Regions from separate parts of the Phyllobacterium sp. CL33Tsu genome, predicted to be linked through region 2. Evidence: riboswitches for the same ligand, from Rfam matches in the RefSeq annotation. Region 2 holds a riboswitch; the other holds the start of a gene.
The links. A riboswitch is a leader RNA that binds a small molecule or an ion and turns the genes downstream of it on or off. The one in region 2 is predicted to bind cobalamin.
Positions count from the first base shown of each region.

Region 1: linked by a shared signal. The riboswitch ahead of BM074_RS18540 (aromatic ring-hydroxylating oxygenase subunit alpha) and the one ahead of BM074_RS01785 (ABC transporter ATP-binding protein) in region 2 are both predicted to bind cobalamin.

Region 1 is NZ_FORJ01000005.1:327,866-332,930, forward strand. Features, by position in the region: gene BM074_RS18535 (FAD-binding oxidoreductase) at 1-339, opposite strand, end outside; gene BM074_RS18540 (aromatic ring-hydroxylating oxygenase subunit alpha) at 340-1,581, opposite strand; cobalamin riboswitch at 1,700-1,899, opposite strand; gene BM074_RS18545 (L-fuconate dehydratase) at 2,032-3,315, opposite strand; gene BM074_RS18550 (fumarylacetoacetate hydrolase family protein) at 3,374-4,219, opposite strand; gene BM074_RS18555 (SDR family oxidoreductase) at 4,235-4,969, opposite strand; gene BM074_RS18560 (MaoC/PaaZ C-terminal domain-containing protein) at 5,003-5,065, opposite strand, start outside.
Region 2 is NZ_FORJ01000001.1:346,908-351,972, forward strand. Features, by position in the region: gene BM074_RS01780 (transglutaminase family protein) at 1-1,648, opposite strand, end outside; cobalamin riboswitch at 1,803-2,017, shown strand; gene BM074_RS01785 (ABC transporter ATP-binding protein) at 2,302-3,105, shown strand; gene BM074_RS01790 (ABC transporter substrate-binding protein) at 3,102-4,049, shown strand; gene BM074_RS01805 (FecCD family ABC transporter permease) at 4,856-5,065, shown strand, end outside.

The sequences.
Region 1 (5,065 bases), on a different contig from region 2:
GGCCTTGAGGCGCACGCCCGGCATGAGATGATCGAGCATCCAGCGCGTGCCGATGCTATCTTCCTGCGCCTTGACCGTCACGGCGACGGTGAAGGGTCGGGAGGGGCTCGATGACAATGTAAAGGTGCGCAAAACCGCTTCCGGTTGCACAGGCAGCTCGAAGGTCATGAACTGGCCAGGCTCATAACGAAACCAGTTATGATTATCCGAGCGGAAGGTGAAGGTCTTCACATTGGGCGCTTCCTCGACGACCGAAAGACATTCGAGAAGATGCAGCCGGTCGTTCCACGGCTGCATCTGGTCGAGGTGCGGATAATTCTGGGAAACGCCAATGTTCATTCAAGCAACCCTGCTGAGTTTCGTATCGCCGGAAAGCCGCGCTTCCATGGCATTGCTATACCATTCCAGGAATTGAAGGACGCCGCCTTCATGCTCGACCGAATAGGGACCGGGTTCATAGGCCGGCGAGCGAATGCCGAACGCGTTTTCCTCGACGATGCGACGGTCCTGATCGTTGGTTTCCAGCCAGACATGCGTCAGATCTTCGAGATTATAATCGACGCCCTCGACCGCATCCTTGTGAACCAGCCACTTGGTCGTGACTTGCGTCTCGTTCGGACCGAGTGGCAAGACACGGAAAGAGATCGCATGGTCGCCAAGGATGTGATTCCAGGTCGTTGGATAATGGTAGAGGAGCAGTGAACCTATGCTCCTGGCGTTGACGTCGTCGCTGAGTTGACGGCCGACTGCGCGCTTGCCCGATAGAGTATAGCTCTCGGCATTGTTGATGAGCGGAACACGGGTCGCCCGATACTGCCCATCTTCAGCGATGCGGAATACGCTTGGCAAACCGGCAGCCTCGCACTTGTCCCAGTGCGATACCATTTCCGGATCTTCCTTCGAACCCTGAATTCCGGTGGCGCTCGGCGCCTCCGGGAAGGTCTTGCAAAGCTCAGGATGGTTGCCGGCGCAATGGTAGCACTCGCGGTTATTCTCCCAGACGAGCTTCCAGTTGCCTTTCTCGACGATCGAACTCTGGAAGGCGACCTTGGTCTCCGTCAGCCGGTGTGGCGCAAGGTACGGCTCGAGCAGGGTGCGTGTCGGGGTGAAATCGGGCGCGATCTGCGCCAGGCAGATGAAGATGTAGCCGCCGACGCTCTCGCAATGCACCGTTTTCAGACTGAACTGGCTCGCGTCGAAATCGTCTCCCATCTGGCGGGCAAAAAGCAAACGTCCATCGAGCTCGTACGTCCACTGGTGATAGGGGCAGACGAGCTTTGCCGAGCTCCCCTTGTCACCCGCGCAGATGCGCGAGCCGCGATGACGGCAGGAATTGTGGAAGGCGCGAATCTGTCCCTGACGGTCGCGAACGATGACGACGGGGTAGTCGCCGACCTGCACGGTGAAATAATTGCCGGGTTTGGCGACTTCGCAATCATGGCCGATGAACAGCCAGTCGCGATAATAAATCGTCTCCATGTCGAGACGGTAATAGTCTGGGTCCGAGTAGAAAGCCTGTTCCAGTCCGTAGCCCGGTTTCCGGGTTCTGAGATTCCGGAGAAGTTCATTGCGAATGTCCATGTCGCGTCCTCGCCTTAAGCCTGCAAAGAACTGACTGGTGGTGACGGAGAAGAACGTCCGTACAGCCAACGTTTGTCGACCGCACAAAGCCATGCTCCTTGATCGCCCACCGCGATCAGTCGGTTTTTTCCCTCAAGGCTGGTTTCCGGGCTCTGGAGTTGCCTTCTCAGACTTCACGGCGCCTTCCCGGGGTGCACTCCCAGTGGCTGTTTTGCCGCGTTTTACTCCACTACCGTTGCGGGGGCAGCGCCGGGTTTTAACCGGCTTCCCAATTCTCCGCCTTCCCTAGAAAGCGGCACCTCAAGTGGTCACGATAAAAGCATCGGGCTTTGGAAAAGAATAGGTGCGGAAACGACATCCCATTTACGAACGGCGACACGCAGCATTTCGGTCAAATGGTGCGCCGCACCCTTGACCCCAAGCGCTGTCGATTTATGGCACAGACGCCGATCATACCATTGGGCGATGCAGATATTGCCTGATCGATTCCGGCTTCATCTCGATCGAGAACCCGGGCATCGAAGGGGGCATATAGGCGGCATTGCGAATGTCGCAGGGATCGACGAAATGCTCATGCAGATGATCGACATATTCGATGACCCGCCCCTCCTTGGTGCCCGATACCGCGATGTAGTCGATCATCGACAAATGCTGCACATATTCGCAGAGGCCAACCCCACCCGCATGCGGCCAGACCGGCAGATTGTATTTCGCCGCGATCAGCAGCACCGCCAGCACCTCGTTGAGCCCGCCCATGCGGCAGGAATCGATCTGGACCACATCGATGGCACCTTCAGCGATGAACTGCTTGAACATGATCCGGTTCTGGCACATCTCGCCGGTCGCCACCTTGACCGGCTTGATCGCCTGGCGAATCTTGCGATGCCCGGCGACATCGTCCGGGCTCGTCGGTTCCTCGATGAAGTACGGCTTGACGAAGGCAAGCTTCTTCACCCAGTCTATGGCCTCGTTGATCTCCCAGACCTGGTTGGCATCGATCATCAGGATACGATCAGGCCCGATCACTTCGCGGGCAATCGTCAGCCGGCGGATGTCATCCTCGAGATCGCGCCCGACCTTCATCTTGACGTGGTTGAAGCCGGCGTCGACGGCCTCCTGGCAAAGCCGGCGCAGTTTTTCATCGGAATAGCCCAGCCAACCGGCGGAGGTCGTATAGCAAGGATAGCCTTCGGCCTTGAGGGCAGCGATGCGTTCGGCCCTACCGGCATCCGCTTTCCGCAGAATGTCGAGTGCCTCGTCGCGGGTCAGAACATCGGTCAGGTAGCGGAAATCGACAATGTTGACGATTTCCTCCGGCGTCATCTCGCCGACCAGCTGCCAGACTGGTTTGCCGGCTTCCTTGGCCAGCAAGTCCCAGACGGCGTTGACGACGGCGCCGGTGGCAAGATGCATGGCGCCCTTGTCCGGCCCGATCCACCGCAATTGGCTGTCGCCAGTGATGAAATGCCAAAAGCGTCCCGGATTTTCCTTCACCCAGTCGAGTTCAAGTCCGATGACGAGATGCTTCATCGCTTCGATGGCGAGGCAGCAAATCTCGTTGCCGCGCCCGATAGTGAATGTGAGGCCGTGCCCGGCAAGACCATCCGTGTCCGTATCAAGAACGACATAGGCCGCCGAATAATCCGGATCCGGGTTCATCGCGTCGGAACCGTCAAGCCCCTGCGACGTAGGGAAACGGATGTCGAAAACCCGAAGATCGGTGATGCGGGTCATGTCTTGCTCCTGAAATTGCCCAGTAATCTCGTTTTCAATTTTGGTTTGTCGCAAATGATCAGGTGTCGGCGCGCGCCACCTGCTTCTGGTTGCCAAGGCCTTCAATTCCAAGCTCAATGACGTCGCCCGCCTTGAGATAGCGCGGCGGCTTCATGCCCATCCCGACACCGGGCGGCGTACCAGTCGAGATGATGTCGCCGGGCTGCAGGCTCATGAACTGGCTGAGATAGGAGACGAGGAAGGCAACGCCGTAAACCATGGTTTTTGTCGAGCCGTTCTGCATCGTCTCACCATTGACGGTGAGCCACATTTTGAGGTTTTGCGGGTCGGCGATCTCTTCCTTCGTTACCAGCCACGGACCGGTCGGCCCGAACGTGTCGCAGCTCTTGCCCTTGGTCCATTGCCCGGCACGCTCGATCTGGAACGCGCGCTCGCTGACGTCATGGACGGTGCAGTAGCCGGCGACGTAGTCGAGCGCGTCGGCTTCGCTGACATATTTTGCGGTACGGCCGATGACGACGCCGAGTTCCACTTCCCAGTCGGTCTTTTCCGAACCGCGCGGTATGAGCAGGTCGTCATTCGGCCCGACAATGGCGGAGGTCGCCTTCATGAAGATCACGGGTTCCGGTGGCACGGCCATCCCGGATTCTGCTGCATGGTCGGCATAGTTGAGGCCGATGCAGATGAACTTTCCGGTGCCGGCAATGCAGGGACCAAGGCGCGGGGCGCCCTCGACGAGCGGAAGGCCATCCATATCGAGATCGGCCAGCTTTGCCAGCGCTGCTGGATCGAGTACGGCGCCCGAAAGGTCGCTGACTTTCCCCGAGAGATCGCGAATCTGGCCCTTAGTGTCGAGTATGCCGGGCTTTTCCTGTCCGGGGGCGCCATAGCGTAGAAATTTCATCGTTTATTCCTTTGGTTAGACGGTCCAGCCGCCATCGATATTGTAGGCTTGACCGGTCGTGTAGGTCGCGCCGGCAAGATAGACGGCAAGATCGGCAATCTCTTCCGGCAAGCCGAGGCGTCCCATGGGCTGGCGGGCGATGAATGCCGCACGCGTCGTCTCATAGTCGCCCCCGGCGCGCATGCGCTGCTCCAGCGACGGGCTTTCGACCGTGCCCGGGCAAATCGCGTTGCAGCGAATACCTTGCGTGATGTAATCGGCGGCCACCGCCTTGGTCAGACCGAGCACCGCGGCCTTGGTCACGCCGTAGGCGAAGCGGTTCGGCACGCCTTTCACGCTGCTTGCAACGGAAGACATGTTGACGATCGCGCCATCCTTTCGCTCGATCATTCCGGGCAGCACCGCCCTGATCGTACGGATCATCGCGCGAACGTTGAGGTCGAGGGCAAAGTCGAGATCGGCATCCGGCATTTCGAGGATCGAGCCGCCGTGCACGAAACCGGCGCAATTGAACAAGATGTCGATCGCCCCGATCTCGCCGATCACCCTGTTGACCTCGTCGGTTTTCAGCACATCGAGCTCGCGCGGATGGATACTGTCTTCCTTGGGCAAGGCATCGAGAAGTTGCTCGTTGATATCCGTCGCATGGACGATTGCGCCTTCGCGGGCGAATGCGAGCACGGATGCCCGCCCGATGCCCTGCCCTGCCGCCGTGATGAGAACGCGCTTGCCCGCAAGCTTGCCTGTCATTTCAAACCTCCATTTCGACACGTATCGTGCCTGTCATGCACCCGATGCCCTGCGCTCGGCAATCAGGATGTGATCTGCGGCGAGAACCACCTCGTC
Region 2 (5,065 bases):
ATTCCGAAGGCGGGACGTGCGGCAGCGCTCCGAGCGGCAGGCGGTATCCGACCGGCGAATCTCCCGGCACCAGAAAGAGCTTGCCACGGCGTGTCGTCCACTTTTCGCTGCGCCAGCGCGGGCCGGCGACAGCCTGGCTGTTCCAGCGCTGTACCGGAAGCACATAACCCGTCGGTTCAGTCAGGCCACGTTCGAAGACGCGGGACATGCGGCTGCGCTCTTCCGGGTCCTTGAGTTTGGAATTGGAGGGATCGACATTGGCCGGCAGATTGCCTTCCTTGACCAGCCACTCGGCCGGATCCTCATATGCCGGCGCGACCATCTCCGTCTCGACGCCAAGAACGTTCGCCATGCCGGTCAAGAGCTTTTCGGCGTCCGCCGGCTTGATCTCGCCCTTGCTGTTTTCGGCAGCGATGAGGTTCGGATCGACCCAGATCGGCTTGCCGTCCTTGCGCCAGTAGAGCGAGAAGGTCCAGCGCGGCAGGCTTTCGCCCGGATACCATTTGCCCTGCCCGTAATGCAGGAAGCCGCCGGGCGCAAAGCGATCGCGCAGTCGGCGGATCAGCATGTCGGCCTTTTCGCGCTTGGTCGGGCCGACCGCATCGGTGTTCCATTCGCCGGATTCGAAATCGTCGATCGACACGAAGGTAGGCTCACCGCCCATGGTCAGCCGCACGTCGCGCTGCGTCAACATCGCATCGACCTTGTCGCCCAAAGCATCAAGCGCGGCCCAGGATTCGTCCGAGAACGGTTTGGTTATGCGCGGGTGTTCGGAGACCCGTGTCACATGCATGTCGAAATTGAACTCGACATTGGCGGGTTCGGCCATGCCGGAAATCGGTGCGGCGTTTCTGTAGTGCGGCGTTCCGGCGAGCGGAACATGGCTTTCGCCGGTCAGAAGGCCCGAGGTCGGATCAAGTCCGATCCAGCCCGCGCCCGGCAGATAAACCTCGCACCACGCGTGAAGGTCGGTGAAATCCTTGTTCGTGCCCGCCGGGCCATCAAGGGCGACGAGATCGGGTTTCAACTGGATCAGATAGCCGGAGACGAACCGGGCCGCGATGCCGAGATGGCGCAGGACCTGTACGAGCAGCCAGCTGGAATCGCGGCAGGAACCGGTCGCGACGCCCAGCGTCGTATCGGGCTCCTGCACGCCGGTTTCCATGCGGATGACATAGCCAACCTCACGCTGGATACGCGCATTGAGGTCGACGACGAAATTCACCGTATTGGTCGGGTTGCGGTCGACCGTTGCAAGAAACGCGCTCAGCAGCGGACCCGTTGGCTCCGGCTTCAGATAGATCGAGAGGTCGTCCCGGATATCCTCAGGATAGGCGAAGGGCCACGTCTCCGCGATGGGCTCGACGAAGAAATCGAAGGGATTGTAGACCGTCATGTCCGCAACGAGGTCGACCTCGATCTTCAGTTCGGTGACGGGCTCGGGAAACACAAAGCGGGCGAGAAAATTCCCGTAGGGATCCTGCTGCAGGTTGACGAAGTGATTGGAAGGACTGACTTTTAGGGAGTGGCTGAGAACCTTCGTACGCGAATGCGGCGCAGGCTGCAGGCGAATGACCTGAGGTCCGAGCATGATCGGACGGTCATATTTATAGTGCGTCAGATGGTAGACCGCAGCGTGAATTGCCATATCGCCTCAAATAACTGGCCGCGCATCGCGCGAAACAAACTGAAACCTAAACTACTCTCTTTCATAGGGCACGTCTTAAAATGTCCTATTGCCAATTATTTTAGCACTTGAGAATTTTGCCGTATAAACGTGCTTGCCAGCGGAGAAATCCCCGCATAGCATCCGCGCCGATGGTTTCTCCGGGATGACAACACCGGAGATGAAAAGGGAACACGGTGAGGCGTACCCAATAGGGACCGAGACCGTGGCTGCCCCCGCAACTGTAAGCGGCGAGCGTTGCCTGACGATGCCACTGATCGAACGATCGGGAAGGCCGGGCAAAGCTGAGACCCGCGAGCCAGGAGACCTGCCATCAAGCAAATGATTCGAACCGGACGGGGTGTACCGGGAGCGATGCGATGTTGCCGTTTACGGATGACCTTGAGCAACTGCTGAGGCGTGCCGTGATTGGAATATCCACGTTCCCTGTTCCTGTCCTCATGAAGGACAGGTATGCACATCGACCCTCATCATCATCATCGCCTGTGCCCGCACCCTGGCTGGATCCTGCCGGTTGACATTACTTCGCGTTTGCTATCATACGATATAACATTACATAATTTGATCGAAGTTTCCTGGGTGCGAAAATTTTCGATTGCCGGAAAACGCCAGCCATGAATTCCATCCTTCTCAGCGCTGACACGGTCAGCTATCGAATCGGCGGCAAGTGCCTGGTTGAAGCTGCATCGCTGCAAATTTCACGCGGATCGCGGCTCGCCATCATCGGTCCGAACGGCGCCGGCAAATCCACGCTGCTGCGGATGCTGGCGGGGCTTGCGGCGCCGACAAGCGGGGCCATTCACATTGAAGGCGAGAATATTAACCGCTTGACCCCGCTGGATCGGGCACGCCGCTTCGCCCTCGTCGGCCAGACGGATACGCCGGACCGCCAGTTGCGCGCCATCGACTATGTAGCGCTTGGCCGTATTCCGCATGGCGGGCGCTACAGCGCCGCGACGGACCGCGAGATTGTTGGGGAAGCCATGGATCGTGCCGGCGTAGAGTCATTTGCGGCGCGGACGGTTGGTTCGCTGTCCGGCGGCGAGCGGCAGAGGCTGCAGCTGGCGCGCGCTCTCGCCCAGCAACCGGCGATCCTGTTTCTCGACGAGCCGACCAATCACCTCGATCCGAAGGCACGCAGCGCCCTGCTTTCGCTCGTTTCCGGGCTCGGCATCACCACCGTCGCCGTCCTGCACGACCTGCCGCTCGTCGCGCCGTTCGCCAGCCATGTCGCCGTCATGCATGCCGGCAAGATCGTCGCCACCGGCACGCCCAACGAGACATTGACCCCGCGGATCGTCAGCGACGTGTTCGACCTCGACGTCCTGCGCCTGCGCCACCCGCATCAGGACCGCGAACTCATGGTGTTCGACGTTCCCGGCCCCGTTCAATCTGATAAGTCACGGAGACTCCCATGAAAAAAGCCCTCATCGCACTCGCGCTCACGCTGCTATCCGCGCCGGCATATGCCTTTCCGGTCACTGTCGACAATTGCGGCACGCCGCTGACCTTCGACGCGGCGCCGAAACGCGCCGTCATCCAGGATATCAACATGAGCGAGATGGCTTTCGCGCTCGGCCTCCAGCCCTCGATCGTCGGCGTGACCGGCATCACCGGCTGGTACAAGCTAGATGAAGCGTTCAAGAGGCAGCAAGGTTCGATCCCCGAGCTTGCACCCAAATATCCGACCATCGAGAACCTCGTCGCCGCCAATCCCGATTTCTTCTTTGCCGGCTGGTACTACGGCATGAAGCCGGGCGGCGACGTTACACCGGACACGCTCGCCCCCTACGGTATCAAGACGCTCGTCCTGACGGAGAGCTGCGTTCATCTCGACAAGAATCGTCCCGCCGCCTCGATGGATCTGCTGTATGGCGATATTGAAAAGCTCGGCAAGATTTTCGGCAGGGACGCCGAGGCCGACAAGCTGGTGTCTGGCTGGAAGGCGGAGCTTGCCGCGATCAAGGGCAAGATCGGCGGGAACGGCGACACCCGCGTCTTCCTGTATGACTCCGGTGAGGACAAGCCGTTCACGGCCGGCAAGTTCGCCATGCCGTCGGCATTGATCCGCGAAGCCGGTGGCGTCAACATCATGGACGACATGGAGACGAGCTGGGGCACGACGTCGTGGGAAACGGTCGCCGCGCGCAACCCCCAATTCCTCGTCCTTCTCGATTATCAGGATGATGCCGGCTATCAGAAGCTTTTGAACTTCCTCAAATCACACCCGGCGATGAAGGAGACGGATGCGGTGAAGAACGAACGCTTCGTCGCTCTGCGCTACGCCGAGATCACGCCCGGCCCTGCCAATATCGAGGCTATCGGCAAGATAGCTCGTGCGATGCACCCGGAAGCGTTTTGAGGGGTGACCAGCAACGCCCCTCCCGGCTGCTGCGCAGCCACCCTCCCCACAAGGGGGAGGGAAAGGCGGCGCCATGCATACGAAAGTCATTGACGAAATGATCTGCCGGGCATCTCCCCCACAAGGGGGAGATCGATTGGCGGCTTCGCACACGCGCTACTCGAACGAGGCGTTGGCCTCTGCGGGTTCGCGCCCTTGTGGGGAGGGTGGGACCGAAGGTCCGGGGCGGGGTTCTTGCGACCGCGAAGCCTTTCGAGGCATCACAGGCACGCCCCTCCCGGCTGTTACGCAACCACCCTCCCCACAAGGGGGAGGGAAAGGCGGAGCCATGCATACGAAAGTCATTGACGAAATGATCCACTCACCCCCCTCTGCCCTGCCGGGCATCTCCCCCACAAGGGGGGAGATCGATTGGCGGTTTCGCACATTCGCTACTCGAAAGAGGCGTTGGCCTCTGCGGGTTCGCGCCTTTCCCTCCCCCTTGTGGGGAGGGTCGGACCGAAGGTCCGGGGCGGGGTTCTTGCGACCGCGAAGCCCTTCGAGGCATCCCAGGCATGCCCCTCCCGGCTGCTGCGCAGCCACCCTCCCCACAAGGGGGAGGGAAAGGCGGCAACGCATTCGAAAATCATTGACGAAATGATCCACTCGCCCCCCTCTGCCCTGCCGGGCATCTCCCCCACAAGGGGGGAGATCGATTGGCTTCCGGCGATTAGTTCAGTCGCCACCGGCAGGGTATTGCGCCGAGATGACTGCAGGCTTTTCTCCCCCCTTGTGGGGGAGATGGGCGGCAGCCCAGAGGGGGGTGAATGAGCTTCGCCCCCGCGCAACGACGCATGCTTATCGGCGGAAGCGTGGCGATGCTCGCCCTTGTCCTTGCCTCAATTGCCTATGGCTCGACCCTGATCCCGCTCGACGACGTCATGCGTGCACTTGCAAATGCCGCCGGTCTCAGCGACACGTCCGTCGCCGCGCCGGTGCAACGCATCATCATCGACCTTCGCCTGCCCCGCGTCATC